Regions from separate parts of the Streptomyces sp. NBC_00727 genome, predicted to be linked through region 1. Evidence: riboswitches for the same ligand, from Rfam matches in the RefSeq annotation. Region 1 holds a riboswitch; each other region holds the start of a gene.

Region 1 (4,325 bases):
GCGTCCGACAGCGCGTCGTCCCACTCCTGTGCGCCCGGGTGCCCCTTGGCCAGGTCGGCGGCATGGGCCGCGATCTTGTACGTGATGACCCCGGTCTTCACGTCGTCCCGGTTCGGCAGCCCGAGGTGCTCCTTGGGCGTCACGTAACAGAGCATCGCCGTACCCCACCAGGCGATCATCGCCGCACCGATGCCCGAGGTGATGTGGTCGTACGCCGGCGCGATGTCGGTGGTCAGCGGGCCGAGGGTGTAGAACGGCGCTTCCTCGCAGATCTCCTGCTGGAGGTCGATGTTCTCCTTGATCTTGTGCATCGGGACATGCCCCGGCCCCTCGATCATGGTCTGCACCCCGAACCTCTTGGCGACCGTGTTCAGCTCACCGAGCGTGCGCAGTTCGGCGAACTGGGCCTCGTCGTTGGCGTCCGCGATCGACCCGGGGCGCAGTCCGTCGCCCAGTGAGTACGTCACGTCGTAAGCGGCGAGGATCTCGCAGAGCTCCTCGAAGTGCTCGTACAGGAACGACTCCTTGTGGTGCGCCAGGCACCAGGCCGCCATGATCGAGCCGCCGCGGGAGACGATGCCGGTCTTGCGGCGAGCGGTGAGCGGCACGTACGGCAGGCGTACGCCGGCGTGCACCGTCATGTAGTCCACGCCCTGCTCGGCCTGCTCGATGACGGTGTCCTTGTAGATCTCCCAGGTCAGCTCCTCCGCCCTGCCATCGACCTTTTCCAGGGCCTGGTAGAGAGGAACGGTTCCGATCGGTACGGGTGAATTGCGAAGAACCCACTCACGGGTGGTGTGGATGTTGCGGCCGGTGGAAAGGTCCATGACCGTGTCCGCGCCCCACCGGGCCGCCCACGTCATCTTGTCCACCTCCTCCTCGATGGAGGACGTCACCGCGGAGTTGCCGATGTTGGCATTCACCTTCACCAGGAACCGCTTCCCGATGATCATCGGCTCGCTCTCCGGGTGGTTGACGTTGGCGGGCAGCACCGCGCGCCCTGCGGCGATCTCCTCGCGAACCACCTCGGCCGCCACGTTCTCCCGGACCGCGACGTACTCCATCTCCGGGGTGATCTCGCCCCTGCGGGCGTACGCGAGCTGGGTGACGGGCCGCCCGTCCCGGCTGCGCCGCGGTCGGCGCGGGCGGCCGGGGAAGACCGCGTCCAGGTTGCGCAGCCCGCCCCGTGGCGAGGTGTGCTTCAGCCCGTCGTCCTCGGGACGGGCGGGGCGGCCCGCGTACTCCTCGGTGTCGCTGCGGGCAATGATCCAGTTCTCCCGCAGGGGCGCGAGTCCGCGGCGGACGTCGGTCGCGGTGGCGGGATCGGTGTACGGCCCCGACGTGTCGTACAGCGTCACGTCCTTGCCGTTGGTGAGGTGCACCTGACGGACCGGCACCCGGATGTCCGGGCGCTGCCCCTGGACGTACCCCTTGTGCCAGCCGATGGACTTCCCGGCCTCGTCGCCCTGATTGGAGGCAGGCGTGCGTGTGTCCGATGTGGTCATGAGACCTACTCCCTACGCCGGCATTACCCGGTAACAGGTTCGGCGGTCGGCGCAGCATCACTGCCGTACGGACGTACGGCGGTCAGCGCCCTCTCAGCCCGGTGCTCCGAGCTCCCGCGTGTGCAAAGGTGCCACCACGCTAGCCCCTGGACGGGCGAGCTGAACAGAGGGCCTCTTCCTTCTTGCGATGATCGGCCGGTGACGCCCCCTCATCGCGACCCAGACCCGCAGGGCCATCAGCAGGCCCACGCACACAGCCATGGCCCGGCCGCGCCTGTATCCGCCCATCTGCGCAAGGTGATCGCCGCGGTGCTGATCCCCTTCGCAGCCGCCGTGATCGTCGGTCTCGTCGCGCTATGGCCGGGTGGTGCGCCGGCGCACGAACGGACCGGCGTCGGCTTCGACCGGCAGACCCAGCAGGGAAAGGTGGTGGGTGTCGTCAAGGTGGACTGCAAGGACGTGAACGCCGCCCAGCTCCCCGTCGACGGCGCGACCGACCCGCCCGACGGGGAGCCGAAGGCCGACGGGGGGCTCTGCGAGAAGGCCACCGTCGAGGTCACCAGTGGCCCCGACAAGGGACGCCGGTTCGTCGAGGTGGTCCAGCCGGACGCCCCCAGACAACTGCGGGAGGGCCAGGGAGTGGTGGTGGCGTACGCCCCGGACGCGCCCCATGACCTCCAGTACTCCGTGACGGACGTGAACCGGAAGTTCCCCCTGATGCTGCTGGCCGGGATCTTCGCCCTCGCGGTGGTGCTGGTGGGCAGGATGCGCGGGGTCATGGCCCTGGTGGCGCTCGCGCTGTCGTTCGCGATCCTGACCCTGTTCATCCTTCCGGCCATCCTGCAGGGCTCGAACCCGCTGGTGGTGGCGGTCGTCGGGGCGGGCGCGATCATGCTGATCGCTCTCTACATCTGCCACGGACCGACCGCCCGCACCTCCGTCGCCGTCATCGGCACCCTGGTCTCGCTGCTCCTGATCGGGCTGCTCGGCTCACTCTTCATCGGCTGGGCGAGCCTGAGCGGGAACACCGACGACAACACCGGCCTCATCCACGGCCTGTATCCGCACATCGACATGAGCGGCCTGCTGCTGGCCGGTGTCATCATCGGCTCCCTCGGGGTGCTCGACGACGTCACCGTCACCCAGACCTCGGCGGTCTGGGAGCTGCGCCAGGCGAACCCCACCATGACGGCGAAGCAGCTCTACCGGGCAGGGACCAGAATCGGACGCGATCACATCGCCTCGGTGGTCAACACCCTGGTGCTCGCCTATGCCGGCGCCGCGCTGCCCCTCCTGCTGCTGTTCACGGTCGCGCAGAGCAGCGTCGGCACTGTCGCCAACAGCGAGCTGGTGGCGGAGGAGATCGTGCGCACCCTCGTCGGCTCGATCGGGCTGGTCGCCTCCGTACCGGTGACGACCGCGCTCGCGGCAGTGGTCGTCACAGCGGACCGCACGGGGCTCGGCGCGGAAGCCGGAGCTTCGGCACCCGTGCGGAGCGGCCGGGGCCGACGACGGCGGGCGAGGTCCTGACTGGAACACGGAGCGTGATTCACCCGATCGGCAGGTGTCTTGTTCGAGTGGCATGGAGGGCCCGAGAACACCGGGCTTCTTCAGCCGGCGTTCTGCTCTTCGGCCAGAATGCGCCCCAGCTCCTCCTCCAAGTCGCCGTCGAAGTCATCCAGCGTGCACTCCTGCCCGAGCGGCACCAGCTTGTCCGTACGGTCGAGAAAGGCGACAAGAGGTGCCGTGCCCGCCCGGAAGAGCGCACGGTCGGCGCCCACCTGCAGCCGGATGTGGACATCGGACAGGCCCTCGGGCTCGGTCGGCGCGATGTGCACATCGCCGTCACCACTGGGGCTGTTGAGGCCGTCGAGCAGCAGCTCGCGACCGAAGGCCCAGGTGACGGGGGCGTCGCCGGGCAGATGGAAGGTCATCCGGATCGCGTACGGATCGCACACTTCGTACCGGAGCTCCACCGGGATACGGAATGAGAGCTCCTCGGAGACGAGGAAGCTCATCATGACCTCAGCTTGAACCGACTCACGCATCGTTCAACCCCGCAGTAGATGAATCTGGCCAGGAATGATCCCCCGTGGCCCTATTGACGCCATCGTGGTGCACGCGATAGCAGATCACAAGGAGTGATTTTTCAGATACTGATAGAGAACACGAACGAACGCAAGAGGCTGGCCACTTCAGCGCGTAACCGTTCGACTGCGGGGAGCAACCGTTCTTCCTCGTCGAGGGGGAGAGAAATGGCCATCGCGGCGGCGGTGAATCCGGCCACGATCGGGATGGCCGCACAGACCGTCCCGAGCGCGTACTCCTGTCGCTCGATGACCGGTTCCGTACGCTCCAGCGACCGCAGCCGCGCGAGGAACGCCGAGCGGTCGCGCACGGAATACCGGGTCAGCTGGCGGACCGGGTGCCGGTCCAAGTGGTCCTCGCGGGCCTTCTCGTCGAGCCGGCTCAGCAGGCACTGGCCGATCGCGTGCGCGTGCCCGGTCTCCCGGAAGGCCGCCCACTCGTCCACCGCCGGCTGCTCGGGGGTGTCGGCCACGGCGAGGAGTTCGATCTCACCCTCGCGGTAGATCGCGCAGTACACCGGAGCCCCGACGAGGTCCCGCCAGCGGTCCAGTGACTGGGTCATGGCGCCGCGGCGGCTCTGCAGGGCGCCGTCACCCATCAGCCGTTCGGCGGCGGCGCCGAAGAGGAAGACGCCGTTCTCCCGGCGCAGGTATCCCTCGTGGGTCAGGGTCCGCAGCAGGTGGTAGGCGGTGGGCAGGGGCAGCCCAGCTTCCCTCGCCAGCTGTTTGGCCG
Region 2 (4,325 bases), 3.0 Mb from region 1:
GCCCTGCCCGGCCGGACGCTGGTCCTGGTCGACCGGTCCGACTCGATGTTCTTCGACACCGTCTCCGAACGGTCCACGCTCAGCCGGGCCGACGCGGCCGCCGTGTTCGGCACCGCGCTCGCCCTGCGTGCCGAGCAGGCGGACCTGGTGGAGTTCGGCTGGCGCAGCGCACCGGTCCCGTACGCACCCGGCGAACCGGTCCTGGACGTGCTGGAACGGTTCCACCGGCTCGGCGGCACCGACACCACGAAGGCGCTGCGCACCCACTACCTGGACCACGACCGGGTGCTGCTCGTCACCGACGAACAGGCCCTGCCCTACGGCCCCCGGGGGTCCGACCCGGTGCCGCGCAAGGTCCCGGTCCACACCTGGAACCTCGCCGGGTACCGGCCGGCCAACGGTCCCACGGGCCCGAACCGGCACACCTTCGGCGGGCTCACCGACGCGGCGTTCCGGATGGCCGGCCTCATCGAGAACGGCCGCCGGGCGGTCTGGCCGTGGACCGTCGAGGAGTGAGCCCGGTCAGGGGCGCCGGCGCATCCGCAGCGGGGCGTACACCACGAGGGCCACGAGGAACGCCACTCCGTACGCCAGGTCCGCGCCGTGCAGCGCCTCGGCCACCGGGCCCACGTACAGGCCGGTGCTCATGAACGGCACCGCCGCCGCGAAGGCCGCGGCGAACGCGGCGAGCGCCGGCCACCACGGGCGCGGCCGGGCGTGCTCGGCGGCGAGGTCGACGGGGGCGCCGCGCCGGTCCCTCGCCCGCACCAGCCAGTCCACGGACACGATCGCCACGAAGCCGGGGATCCAGTAGCCGACGAGGAGCAGCACGTTCTGGAAGCGGGCCGTGGTGTCCGCCGCGTGCATCCACAGCACCAGCGGGAAGCCGAGGGCGGCGGCGAGCGCCGCGGCGACCGGGCGCGGCACACGTACACCCATCGTCTGCAACGCCAGCGAACCGCTGTAGTCGTTCATCGCGTTGCTGCACAGCGCGGCCAGCGCGACCGCGAGCAGCCCGAACGCCCCGAGCGCGCCGCCGCCCAGCAGCGTGTCGACGCCGCGCGCGGTCTGGTCCGTGAAGACCGAGGCGCCCCACAGCCCGATCGTCTGGACCGCCACGAAGGAGGCGCTGATCCCGCCCAGCGTGCACCAGAACATCCGCGGCCGGGACGTCTCGCGCGGCAGATAGCGGCTGAAGTCACTGGCGTAGGGGGCCCAGGACAGCGCCAGACTCAGGGCGATGGTGCAGGTCAGGACGAAGGCGCCGGCCCGGTCCGCGCCGTGCACGGACCCGCTGGTCACCGGGTCGACACCGTTCAGGAGCTTGGTCGCGAGGACCGCGAAGGCGGCGGCGAGCGCGAAGGTCATGACGGTCTGGAGCCGGTGGATCACCTCGTAGCCCAGCACGCCCAGCGCACCCTGCGCGGCCATCATGACCAGGACGCCCAGCCAGAACGGCCAGCCGCACAACTGCGCCAGCGCGTCCCCGCCGAACAGACCGATCAGCGCGTCCCACGCGATCGAGGACAGCCACTGGAGCGCGCCCGGCAGCACCACACCAGGCCCGAACGCCAGCCGTGCGAGCGGCAGTTGCCCGGCCCCGGTCCGGCTGCCCCAGGTGCCGAGATACGCGGTGGGCGCGGCGCCGACGAGGGTGCCGAGCACGACGGCGGCGAGGGCGGTGCCGAAGTCCAGGCCCAGCGCGATGCCGACGGTGCCGGTGAAGACGCCGGTCATGGTCAGGTTGGGCGCGAACCAGACGGTGAACAGCCGCCCGGGGCCGCCGTAGCGCCGGTCCTCGGGGACCGGGGCTATCCCGTGCGCCTCGACGCGCAGATCGCCGGGCGCGGTGGGCATGCGCCCGCCGAAAGCGGCGCGCTCGTCCCGGGCATGCGACAACGACATGAAGACATCCCTCCGCCAGTGCTAACTGGTTCAGGTTCGACGGGTGTGATCTCAGCCCTGTCGCAGGGCACCCCGTGTCCGGTGTGGCGGCCAGGATAGCCGGAGGGATGTGCGGGTCCGAGCGGGGGCCGGCCGCCGGCGCTCAGAGGGACATCGCGCAGCGGAACCCGCCGTGACCTGTGGTGCTGTCGGGTGTGTTGGACGTACGGGCGGCGACCCGGTAGCGGTTGCAGTACGAGCGGTGGCACAGGTGCGAGCCGCCGCGCAGCACCCGGTTGCCGCCCTCGGGCGGCCCGGCCGGGTCGATCCGCGTCTCCGGGCGGTCCGGTACGTGCCAGTCGGCGCTGAACCGGTCGGCGCACCACTCCCACACGTTGCCCGAGACGTTGTACAGCCCGTAGCCGTTGGGGGCGTACGCCTTCACGGGCGCGGTGCCCGCGTAGCCGTCCTCGCGGGTGTTGCGGACCGGGAAGTCCCCCTGCCAGATGTTGCAGCGGTGCCGGCCCTTGGGGGTCAGCGCGTCGCCCCAGGGGAAGCGGGCCCGGACCAGTCCGCCCCGGGCCGCCTTCTCCCACTCGGCCTCGGTGGGCAGCCGCTTCCCGGCCCAGCGGGCGTAGGCGGTGGCGTCGTTCCACGACACATGGACCACCGGGTGGTCCCGACGGTCGCCGATCGAGGTGCCGGGCCCCTCGGGCGCCCGCCAGCAGGCCCCGGTTACAGCGCTCCACCAGGGCGCGCCGGGCACCGTCCCGGGCAGCACCGCATGGCGTGCCTCGCGGGGGACGAAGGCGCCGAAGACGTAGGACCAGCCGATGAGTTCGGCCTCGGTGCGGTAGCCGGTGGCCTTGACGAAGCGCGCGAACCCGGCATTGGTCACACAGGCCACGTCGATGCGGAACGGGGCGAGCACGACCTCCCGGACAGGCCCCTCCCCGTCGGCGGGGAACGCGTCCTCGTCGGCGCCGCCCATCAGGAACGGCCCGCCGGGCACGGCGACGGTGCCGCGCAGCAGGTCGGCGGTGCTCCACTCGGGCACGGCGAAGCCGGCCGGGGGAGTGGTGGCCGTGGTGACGGGGGCGGCCGTGGTCGCGCTCTCACGGCCCGGCCCGCAGCAGGCGCTCATGGGGAAGTCCGTTCGTCGTGGGCGGAGCCCGCCGGGACCGGCGCCGGGCGGTCCAGCAGTTCCGCCAGGTCCTGGCCCGTGGTGCGCAGCAGCAGGGCCACACCGCCCAGCGCCGCCGCCTCGCCGCCGAGGGCGGAACCGCGCACCTCGATGGAGCGGGGGGCGGACGGCAGAGAGAGCGTAGCGATCTGTTCCCTGATCGGAGCGAGGACCAGGTCGTCGAGCGCGGCCGGCTCCCCGTACACGACGACGCACTCCGGATCGACCTGGGCGGCGAGCGCGGCGAGCACCCGGCCCGCGGTGACGGCCGCTCCCCGGAGCACATCGGCCACCTCCGGCCGGCCCTCGGCGGCGAGCGCGATCAGCTCGTCCGCGTCCCCGGCGTCCACTCCGCGCTCGGCGCAGGCGGCGAGCAGGGCCGGGACGGAGATCAGCCCCTCCAGGCAGCCCCGGCCGCCGCAGTGGCAGGGCTTGCCCTCGGGGTCGCAGCTGGTGTGCCCGATCTCGCCGGCCGCGCCGTGGGCGCCGTGCACCAGTGAGCCGTTGACGACGAGCCCGCCGCCGACGCCCTGGGACCAGCGCAGGTAGACGGCGTTGTCGAAGCCCCGTGCCGCACCCCAGGTGACCTCGGCGAGCGCGGCCAGCCGGGAGTTGTTGTCGGTGAGCACCGGGGCGCCGAAGTGCCGGCCGAGTTCGGCGGCGACGTGCCCGGCGAACGGGGTCATCGCGTGCCGGTCGGCGGACGCCGGATTCTGCACGAAGCCGGGCAGGCCGAGGCCGATGCCCTGGACCGGGGCGAGGCTGATGTTCTCGCGCCGCACCAGTTCCTCGACCGCCCGGATCGCCTGCGCGGCCCGTTCGGCTGCCTGGCTGTCCGCCGGGACCGGGGCGCTGTTCCGGCCGACGATCTCATGGGCGCAGTTGGCGACGACCACGTGGATGTGGTGGCGCTGGAGGTCGATGCCGATCAGTTCCGCGCCGTGCGAGTTGAGCGAGATCTCCAGGGCCGGCCGGCCGCGCCCCCTCGGCTGCCCCGGATCGGGGGCGGGCTGCTCGACGACCGCGTTGCGTTCCAGCAGGTCGGACACGATCGCGAACAGGGTCGTACGGGAGAGACCGACCCGGTCCTTGAGCTCGCCCCGGCTGAGCGCCCCCGACCTGCGCAGCTCGCCCAGTACGGCGGCTTCATTGGCTCTGCGCAGGCGCTGGAGGGCATCGGTGCGTTCGGTCATGGACGCATGGTCGATCGGTCAAGTGCTTTCTGTCAACGCGCCGGACGAATTCACACAATGTTTAT
Region 3 (4,325 bases), 1.9 Mb from region 1:
TGTGGATTCCGGCACGTTGGTCCGGACCGGGGCGGCTCATCGCGTTCAGAAGGCCGGCCGCTCCGGGTCCAGCACCGCCCGCCCGGCCGTCGGCGAGGACGCCTCGGCGAAGTGGCGGCGCGGGATGCGCCCGGCCCGGTGGGCGAGCCGCCCGCCCTCCACCGCGTGCCGCATCGCGGCGGCCATCAGCTCCGGCTCCTGGGCACGGGTCACCGCCGAGGCGAGCATCACGGCCGAGCACCCCAGCTCCATGGCGAGCGCCGCGTCCGAGGCCGTCCCGGCGCCCGCGTCCAGGATCACCGGCACCCGGGCCTGTTCGGTGATCAGCTGGAAGTTGTGCGGGTTGCGGATGCCCAGGCCCGAGCCGATGGGGGAGCCGAGCGGCATGACCGCCGCGCACCCCACGTCCTCCAGCTTCCGCGCCAGGACCGGGTCGTCGTTGGTGTACGGCAGCACGGTGAAACCGTCGTCCACCAGCGTCTCCGCCGCGTCGAGCAGCTCGACCGGGTCGGGCAGCAGGGTGCGCTCGTCGGCCACCACCTCCAGCTTGACCCAGTCCGTGCCCAGCGCCTCGCGGGCGAGCCGGGCGGTGAGCACGGCCTCCCCGGCGGTGTAGCAGCCGGCGGTGTTCGGCAGCACCCGGATGGACAGCTTCCGCAGCACGGAGAGCACCGAGCCCTGCACGGTCGGGTCGAGGCGGCGCATGGCGACGGTGGTCAGCTCGGTGCCGGACGCGGTCAGGGACCGCTCCAGCACGTCCAGGCTGGGCGCACCGCCGGTGCCCATGATCAGCCGGGAGGTGAACTCGGCGCCGCCGAGGGTGAAGAGGTCGTCGGACACGGTCAGCCTCCCTGGACCGCGGTCAGGACCTCGACCCGGTCGCCTTCGGTGAGCGCGGCGGCGGTCCACCGGCCGCGCGGCACGACGGTCTCGTTGAGCGCGGCGGCCACCCCGGTCCGCGCGTCGGTCAGCGTCGCGACGAGGGCGTCCAGGGTGGTGCCCGCGGCGACGGCGACCGGTGCGCCGTTCACGGACACGGTGAGCGCGGTGGGCTCGGTCATGCGGGCTGCTCCAGGGGTGCGGGGGCGGGTGAGAACCGGCCGGGGGAGAAGGGGCGGGCCGCCTCGGGCAGCTCGCCGTCGGCCAGCAGCGACGCCATGGCGTCCCCGGTGACGGGGGTGAGCAGCACGCCGTTGCGGTGGTGGCCGGTGGCGAGGTGGAGGCCGGGCAGCGCGGTGCGGCCGAGCAGCGGGGCGTTGTCGGGGGACGCGGGGCGCAGCCCGGCGCGGGTCTCGGTCAGCGGCAGCTCGGTGATGCCGGGCACCAGCTCGTGGGCGTCGCGCAGCAGCTCGTAGACCCCGCCCGCCGTGACGGTGGTGTCCCAGCCCATCTCCTCGGTGGTGGCGCCGACGACCAGCTCGCCGTTCTCGCGCGGTACGAGATAGATGTGGCTGCCCCGGACCACCGCCCGCACGGTGCGCGAGAGGAAGGGGGCGTACGCCGGGGGCACGGTGAGGCGCAGCACCTGGCCCTTGACTGGGCGGACCGGCGGCAGGACGTGGGCGGGGACCCCGGCGAGCCGGCCGCTGAGGCTGCCCGCGGCGAGCACGACCTGGTCGGCGGCCACCTGCGTACCGTCGTCGAGCACGGCTCCCACGGCCCGGTCGGCCACCACCGAGAGGCGGTCGGCGTGGCGGCGGTGGAAGACCACACCGGCCCGTTCGCAGGCGGTGAGCAGGGCCGCGGCCAGCCGGCGCGGGTCGACCTGGTGGTCGCCGTCCACCCGCAGCCCGCCGCGCACGCCCGGGGCGAGCATCGGTTCCAGGCGGCGGCACTCGCGCCCGGTCAGCCACTCCGACTCCAGGCCCGAGCGGCGTTGCAGCTCGTGGAGTTCGCGCAGATGGGCGCGGTCGTCGGCGTCCAGCGCGACGGCCAGGGTGCCGCAGGCGCGGAAGCCGATGTCCCGGCCGCTCGCCTCCTCCAGCTCGGCCGTGAACGCCGGATAGCGCCTGGCGGAGGCGAGGTTGAGCCCGAGCAGCGTCTCCTCGCCGTAGTGCAGCTCCGTGACGGCGGCCAGCATTCCGGCCGCGACCCGGGCCGCTCCGCCGCCGGGTTCGGGGTCGGCGAGCGCGGTGGACAGACCGCGCTGCGCGGCCCGCCAGGCGGTCACCAGGCCGATGATGCCGCCCCCGATGACGAGGACGTCGGTCCCGTCGGTGCGATGGGTACGCATGGGCGTCCAGCCCCTCCCTTCGCCGGCATGACCCGGATCAGGTTCGTACGGTCGGAGGCCGCCAGCCTCCCTCTCAGCCCGGTGCGTCCGGGCTCCCGCGTGTCTTACGGTGGCCAGCCTAAACCCCGCCGGGACGACGGCGGCCGGGCCCTCCCTTCCCTGACTCCTCGTCAGGTACGTAAGGTGGACAGGTGAGCGAGCAGCAGCAGGCAGAGCGGACGGGGCGCCGGGTCGTCGTCGCGGGCGCGGGCATGGCGGGCGTCCAGACCGCGGTCGCCCTGCGGGAACAGGGCTTCACCGGCCCCGTCACCCTCATCGGCGCCGAACCCCACCAGCCCTACGACCGGCCTCCGCTGTCCAAGGCGGTGCTGCTCGGGAAGGCCGAGGAGTCCGCGTTCGACATCGGCTTCGAGGCCCTCGGCATCACCCTGCGCCTGGGCTGCGAGGTCACCGGTGTGCGCGCCGGCGACCACGAGCTGGACACCTCGGCGGGCCCGGTCCCCTACGACGTCCTGGTCCTCGCCACCGGCGCCGAACCCGTCGCCCTGCCCGGCTCCGACGGCGTGCCCGGCGTCCACCTGCTGCGCACCCTCGACGACGCGGCCCGGCTGCGGCCCGTCCTGGAGGCGGGGCACCCCGTCGTGGTCGTCGGCGCCGGCTGGATCGGCGCCGAGTTCGCCACCGCCGCCCGCGCCGCCGGCTGCGAGGTCACCGTCGTGGAGGCCGCGGACCGCCCGCTCGCCGGCGCCCTGCCCGCCGAGGTGACCGCCCCGATGGCCGCCTGGTACGAGGAGAGCGGCGCCCGGCTCCTCACCGGCGCCCGGGTGGCCCGCGTCGAACCTGGCGCGGTGGTCCTCGACGACGGGCGCGCCCTCCGGGCCGACGCGGTCGTCGTCGGCATCGGCGCCCGCCCCGCCACCGGCTGGCTCGCGGGCTCCGGCATCGCGCTCGGGCCCGAGGGCTCGGTGACGGCCGACGCGGCGCTGCGCACCTCGCTCCCCGATGTGTACGCCGTCGGCGACTGCGCCTCCTTCCCCTCCGCCCGCTACGGCACCCGCCTGGTCGTCCACCACTGGGACAACGCCCTCCAGGGCCCGAGGACCGCCGCCGCCCACATCGCGGCCGAGGGCACGGCGGACGTCCCGCCCTACGACCCGGTGCCCTACTTCTGGTCCGAGCAGTTCGGCCGGTTCGTGCAGTACGCCGGACACCACGCGGACGCGGACACCCTGCTGTGGCGCGGCGACCCGGCCGAACCCGCCTGGTCCGTGTGCTGGCTGCGCGACGGCGTCCTGGTCGCGGTGCTCGCGGTCGGCCGCCCGCGCGACCTGGCCCAGGGGCGCCGGCTCGTCGAGGCGGGGGCCCGGCTCGACGCGGACCGGGCCGGGGACCCCTCCGTACCGCTCAAGTCGGCGGTTCTGCCGTAACCGCCCGGGACCTGAAGAGCCGAGTCCGGGTTTCGGCTGTCAGTCCGGGATGGCAGGCTTGTCCCGTGACCGAGATTGACGCAAAGACCGATGCACTCGTCCCCGCCTGGCTCTACCTGCCCGACATCGCGGAAATGCTCGATGTCGAGGTGACGCGTGTGCGGCAGCTGGTCAAGGAGGGCCAGCTCATCGCCGTACGCCGTGGGGAGAACCGGGCGCTTCAGGTGCCCGCCGCCTTCATCGACGGCGACAAGGTGGTCAAGGGCCTCTCCGGGACCCTGACACTCCTGAAGGACGACGGCTACTCCGACGAGGAGATGCTCGAATGGCTCTTCACTCCCGACCCGACCCTGCCGGGCACGCCCGCGCAGGCACTGAGTGAGAATCGCGGCACGGAGGTGAAGCGCCGCGCCCAGGCGCTCGCCGTCTGAACCGTCCGGGGAAGCGGGCCGCGCCGCGCGAGCGGGCGGCCCGCTTCCCCGCGCCGCACCACTGATCCGCCGTCACCGTCTTCCCCGGGGGGAACCGCACCATGTCCACGTCTCGCGCGCTGCTGTCCGACGCCCGGCTCTACCTGTGCACGGACGCCCGCAGGCGCCAGGGCGACCTGCCCGAGTTCCTGGACGCGGTCCTCGCCGGCGGCGTCGACATCGTCCAGCTGCGCG
Region 4 (4,325 bases), 1.8 Mb from region 1:
GCATCAGCCCGGGCAAGACCCGCGAGGGCCTGTTCGGGGCCGTCACCTTCGCCATGGTGGCCGGGGCGCTGTGCATGCAGTTCCTGATCGACGACGGTTCCTGGTGGCAGGGGCTGCTGCTGGGCCTCGCGGTCGCGGCCAGCGCCACCCTCGGCGACCTGGGCGAGTCCATGATCAAGCGGGACCTCGGCATCAAGGACATGGGAACGCTGCTGCCCGGCCACGGCGGGATCATGGACCGGCTGGACTCCCTGCTGCCGACCGCCCCGGTGGTCTGGCTGCTGCTCGTCCTCTTCGTCGGCTCCGGCTGACCGGCTCCGGCCTGCGGTTTTCCGTACGAAGGCCCGTCGTCCACAGGGCGGCGGGCCTTCGCCGTTCCGTCTGCGACACTGGAAGAACCATGCCTAAGCCCGGAGAACTCACTTTCGTCGCGCCCCGCGGAGCCAAGAAGCCGCCGCGGCACCTCGCCGACCTCACGCCCGCCGAGCGCAGGGAAGCCGTCGCCGCGATCGGCGAGAAGCCGTTCCGCGCCCAGCAGCTCTCGCAGCACTACTTCGCGCGGTACGCGCACGACCCGGCCGAGTGGACCAACATCCCGGCCGGATCGCGGGACAAGCTCGCCGAGGCGATGTTCCCCGATCTGATGTCCGTCGTCCGGCACATCAGCTGCGACGACGACACCACCCGCAAGACCCTGTGGAAGCTGCACGACGGGACGCTGGTCGAGTCCGTCCTGATGCGCTACCCGGAGCGGGTCACCATGTGCATCTCCTCGCAGGCCGGCTGCGGCATGAACTGCCCGTTCTGCGCGACCGGGCAGGCCGGTCTCGACCGCAACCTGTCGACCGCGGAGATCGTCCACCAGATCGTGGACGGCATGCGCGCCCTGCGCGACGGCGAGGTCCCCGGCGGCCCCGCCCGGCTGTCCAACATCGTGTTCATGGGCATGGGCGAGCCGCTGGCCAACTACAACCGCGTCGTCGGCGCGATCCGCCGGCTGACCGACCCCGAGCCCGACGGCCTCGGTCTCTCGCAGCGCGGGATCACCGTGTCCACCGTCGGCCTGGTGCCCGCGATGCTTCGGTTCGCCGACGAGGGCTTCAAGTGCCGCCTCGCGGTCTCGCTGCACGCCCCGGACGACGAGCTGCGCGACACCCTGGTGCCGGTCAACACCCGGTGGAAGGTCCGTGAGGTGCTGGACGCCGCGTGGGAGTACGCGGAGAAGTCCGGCCGCCGCATCTCCATCGAGTACGCCCTGATCCGCGACATCAACGACCAGGCGTGGCGCGGCGACCGGCTGGGCCGGCTCCTCAAAGGCAGGCGCGTCCACGTCAACCTGATCCCGCTCAACCCGACCCCCGGCTCCAAGTGGACCGCGTCGCGGCCCGAGGACGAGCGCGCGTTCGTCGAGGCCATCGCGAGCCACGGCGTGCCGGTCACCGTCCGCGACACCCGGGGCCAGGAGATCGACGGCGCCTGCGGACAGCTGGCGGCCTCCGAGCGCTGAGGGCGAGCGGCCCGGGCATGCGGAACCGCGGCCGAAAACGGCCGTGTAGCCTGGGGCCGAAATCAACTGCATATTCCGACAGGGGAGCGCCACAGCGCTGAGAGTGCGGCACCAAGGACAGGTTGGCCGCAGACCCTCTGAACCTCGCCCGGGTCATTCCGGGTAGGAAGTTCGGACCATACTCAAGCTGTTGCGCCCTGCCCGCTTCCGGTTTCCACCGGTGCGGGCAGGGCCGCGTCTCTTCCTGGTCACTCCAGGAGGAATCACACATGAGCACCACCCAGAAGGCCGCGGTCGCGGCCGTCGCCGCCGCGCTCGGCGTCACCGCGCTGGCCGGCTGCGGGAGTTCCGACGACTCGGCGTCCGGTTCCGGATCCACCAAGGGCTCCGGCTCCAAGACCGTCACGCTGGTCAGCCACGACTCCTTCAACGCCTCCAAGGACGTGCTGAAGGAGTTCACCCGGCAGACCGGCTACACCGTCAAGGTCCTCAAGAGCGGTGACGCGGGCGCCGCCCTGAACCAGGAGATCCTGACCAAGGGCTCCCCGCGCGGCGACGTCTTCTTCGGCGTCGACAACACCCTGCTCTCGCGCGCCCTCGACAACGGGCTGTTCACGCCGTACGAGGCCAAGGGGCTCGACCGGGTCCCGGCCGATGTCCAGCTGGACGCGGACAAGCACCGGGTCACCCCGGTCGACACCGGCGACATCTGCGTCAACTACGACAAGAAGTACTTCGCCGACAAGAAGCTCGCGCCGCCGAAGACCTTCGCCGACCTGGCGAAGCCCGCGTACAAGAACCTGCTCGTCACCGAGAACGCCGCGACCTCCTCGCCCGGCCTCGGCTTCCTGCTGGGCACCGTCGCCACCTTCGGTGAGGACGGCTACCAGGACTACTGGAAGAAGCTGAAGGACAACGGCGTCAAGGTCGTCGACGGCTGGGAGCAGGCGTACAACGAGGAGTTCTCCGGCTCCGCGGGCGGCAAGAAGGCCAAGGCCGACCGGCCGCTCGTCGTCAGCTACGCCTCCAGCCCGCCCGTCGAGGTGCTGTACGCCGACCCGCAGCCCAAGACCGCGCCCACCGGGGTCGCCACCGGGACCTGCTTCCGCCAGATCGAGTTCGCCGGTCTGCTGGACGGGGCGAAGAACGAGGCAGGCGGCAAGGCCCTGCTGGACTTCCTGATCGGGAAGAAGTTCCAGGAGGACATGCCGCTGACCATGTTCGTCAGCCCGGTCGCCAAGGACGCGAAGGTGCCGGAGCTCTTCACGAAGTTCGGCGCCACCGCCGACAAGCCGGCGACCGTCGCCCCGGACACCATCGCCAAGAACCGTGAGCAGTGGGTCCGGTCATGGTCCTCGCTCGTAGTGAAGTAACGAAGACTCCCGTACGCGGACCGGGCGCGCGCGGGAGGTCCGCACGCGCCCGGGCCCGGCGCGGGACCGCGGTGCGGCTCGGGCTTATGGCCGTGCCCGTCGCGTTCTTCGCCGTGTTCTTCGCCTACCCGGTCGCCGCGATCGTCGGCCGGGGGCTCAAGGCGGACGGCGTCTGGCAGTTCGGCCGGTTCGGCGAGGTGCTGGCCCGGCCGGAGATCCGTGACGTCCTGTGGTTCACGCTGTGGCAGGCGCTCGCCTCGACCGCGCTGACCCTGCTGATCGCGTTGCCCGGCGCCTATGTCTTCGCCCGGTTCGACTTCCCCGGCAAGCAGGTGCTGCGCGCCGTCGTCACGGTGCCGTTCGTGCTGCCGACCGTCGTCGTCGGCACCGCCTTCCTCGCGCTGCTCGGACGCGGCGGGCTGCTCGACGAGCTGTGGGGCGTACGGCTCGACACCACCGTGTGGGCGATCCTGCTGGCCCACGTCTTCTTCAACTACGCGGTCGTCGTCCGCACCGTCGGCGGGCTCTGGGCGCAGCTCGACCCGCGTCAGGAGGAGGCCGCCCGGGTGCTGGGCGCGAGCAGGTTCACCGCCTGGCGCCGCGTCACGCTGCCCGCGCTCGCCCCGGCCGTGGCCGCCGCCGCGCTGATGGTCTTCCTCTTCACCTTCACCTCCTTCGGGGTCGTACAGATCCTCGGCGGGCCCGGCTTCTCCACGCTGGAGGTGGAGATCTACCGGCAGACCGCGCAACTGCTGGCCCTGCCCACGGCCGCCGTGCTGACGCTCGTGCAGTTCGCCGCCGTCGGCGCGATCCTCGCCGTGCACGCCTGGACCGTACGCCGCAGGGAGCGTGCGCTGAAGCTGGTCGACCCGGCACAGACGGCGCGCAGGCCGAGCGGTGCCGGGCAGTGGGCGCTGCTCGGCGGAGTGCTGCTGAGCGTGCTCGTGCTGATACTGCTGCCGCTCGCCGTGCTGGTGGAACGCTCGCTCGGCGGCTCCGGGCTCGCCTACTACCGCGCGCTCACCTCGGCGGACGCCAACAGCGGTACGTTCCTGGTGGCGCCCATCGAGGCGATCGGGAACTCGCTGCGCTACGCCCTCGTCGCGACCCTGATCGCCCTGGTCGTCGGGGGCCTCGCCGCCGCCGCGCTCACCCGGCGGGCCGGCCGGCTCGTCCGGGGCTTCGACGCGCTGCTGATGCTGCCGCTCGGGGTCTCCGCGGTGACCGTCGGCTTCGGCTTCCTGATCACCCTGGACAAGCCGCCGCTCGACCTCCGTACCTCCTGGATCCTGGTGCCGCTCGCCCAGGCGCTGGTCGGGGTGCCCTTCGTCGTACGGACCATGCTGCCGGTCCTGCGGGCGGTGGACGCCCGGCTGCGCGAGGCCGCGGCGGTGCTCGGGGCCTCGCCGCTGCGGGCCTGGCGCGAGGTGGACTTCCCGCTGGTG

What was found. A riboswitch is a leader RNA that binds a small molecule or an ion and turns the genes downstream of it on or off. The one in region 1 is predicted to bind thiamine pyrophosphate.
Region 2: it holds a riboswitch for thiamine pyrophosphate, as region 1 does, so the genes downstream of both, OG242_RS29550 (purine-cytosine permease family protein) here and thiC (phosphomethylpyrimidine synthase ThiC) in region 1, are expected to answer to the same signal.
Region 3: it holds a riboswitch for thiamine pyrophosphate, as region 1 does, so the genes downstream of both, thiO (glycine oxidase ThiO) here and thiC (phosphomethylpyrimidine synthase ThiC) in region 1, are expected to answer to the same signal.
Region 4: it holds a riboswitch for thiamine pyrophosphate, as region 1 does, so the genes downstream of both, OG242_RS24245 (thiamine ABC transporter substrate binding subunit) here and thiC (phosphomethylpyrimidine synthase ThiC) in region 1, are expected to answer to the same signal.

Annotation. Positions count from the first base shown of each region.
Region 1 covers NZ_CP108981.1:3,533,055-3,537,379, reverse strand. Annotated here, with positions in the region: gene thiC (phosphomethylpyrimidine synthase ThiC) at 1-1,505, opposite strand, end outside; TPP riboswitch at 1,498-1,633, opposite strand; gene OG242_RS15965 (YibE/F family protein) at 1,704-3,035, shown strand; gene OG242_RS15960 (SsgA family sporulation/cell division regulator) at 3,116-3,553, opposite strand; gene OG242_RS15955 (IclR family transcriptional regulator) at 3,655-4,325, opposite strand, start outside.
Region 2 covers NZ_CP108981.1:6,548,347-6,552,671, forward strand. Annotated here, with positions in the region: gene OG242_RS29545 (TROVE domain-containing protein) at 1-516, shown strand, start outside; gene OG242_RS29550 (purine-cytosine permease family protein) at 523-1,905, opposite strand; TPP riboswitch at 1,896-1,990, opposite strand; gene OG242_RS29555 (formylglycine-generating enzyme family protein) at 2,048-3,028, opposite strand; gene OG242_RS29560 (ROK family transcriptional regulator) at 3,025-4,260, opposite strand.
Region 3 covers NZ_CP108981.1:1,625,168-1,629,492, reverse strand. Annotated here, with positions in the region: gene OG242_RS07215 (thiazole synthase) at 46-840, opposite strand; gene thiS (sulfur carrier protein ThiS) at 843-1,061, opposite strand; gene thiO (glycine oxidase ThiO) at 1,058-2,233, opposite strand; TPP riboswitch at 2,231-2,342, opposite strand; gene OG242_RS07200 (NAD(P)/FAD-dependent oxidoreductase) at 2,425-3,660, shown strand; gene OG242_RS07195 (Rv2175c family DNA-binding protein) at 3,726-4,091, shown strand; gene thiE (thiamine phosphate synthase) at 4,193-4,325, shown strand, end outside.
Region 4 covers NZ_CP108981.1:5,318,382-5,322,706, forward strand. Annotated here, with positions in the region: gene OG242_RS24235 (phosphatidate cytidylyltransferase) at 1-311, shown strand, start outside; gene rlmN (23S rRNA (adenine(2503)-C(2))-methyltransferase RlmN) at 401-1,507, shown strand; TPP riboswitch at 1,578-1,694, shown strand; gene OG242_RS24245 (thiamine ABC transporter substrate binding subunit) at 1,777-2,880, shown strand; gene OG242_RS24250 (ABC transporter permease) at 2,967-4,325, shown strand, end outside.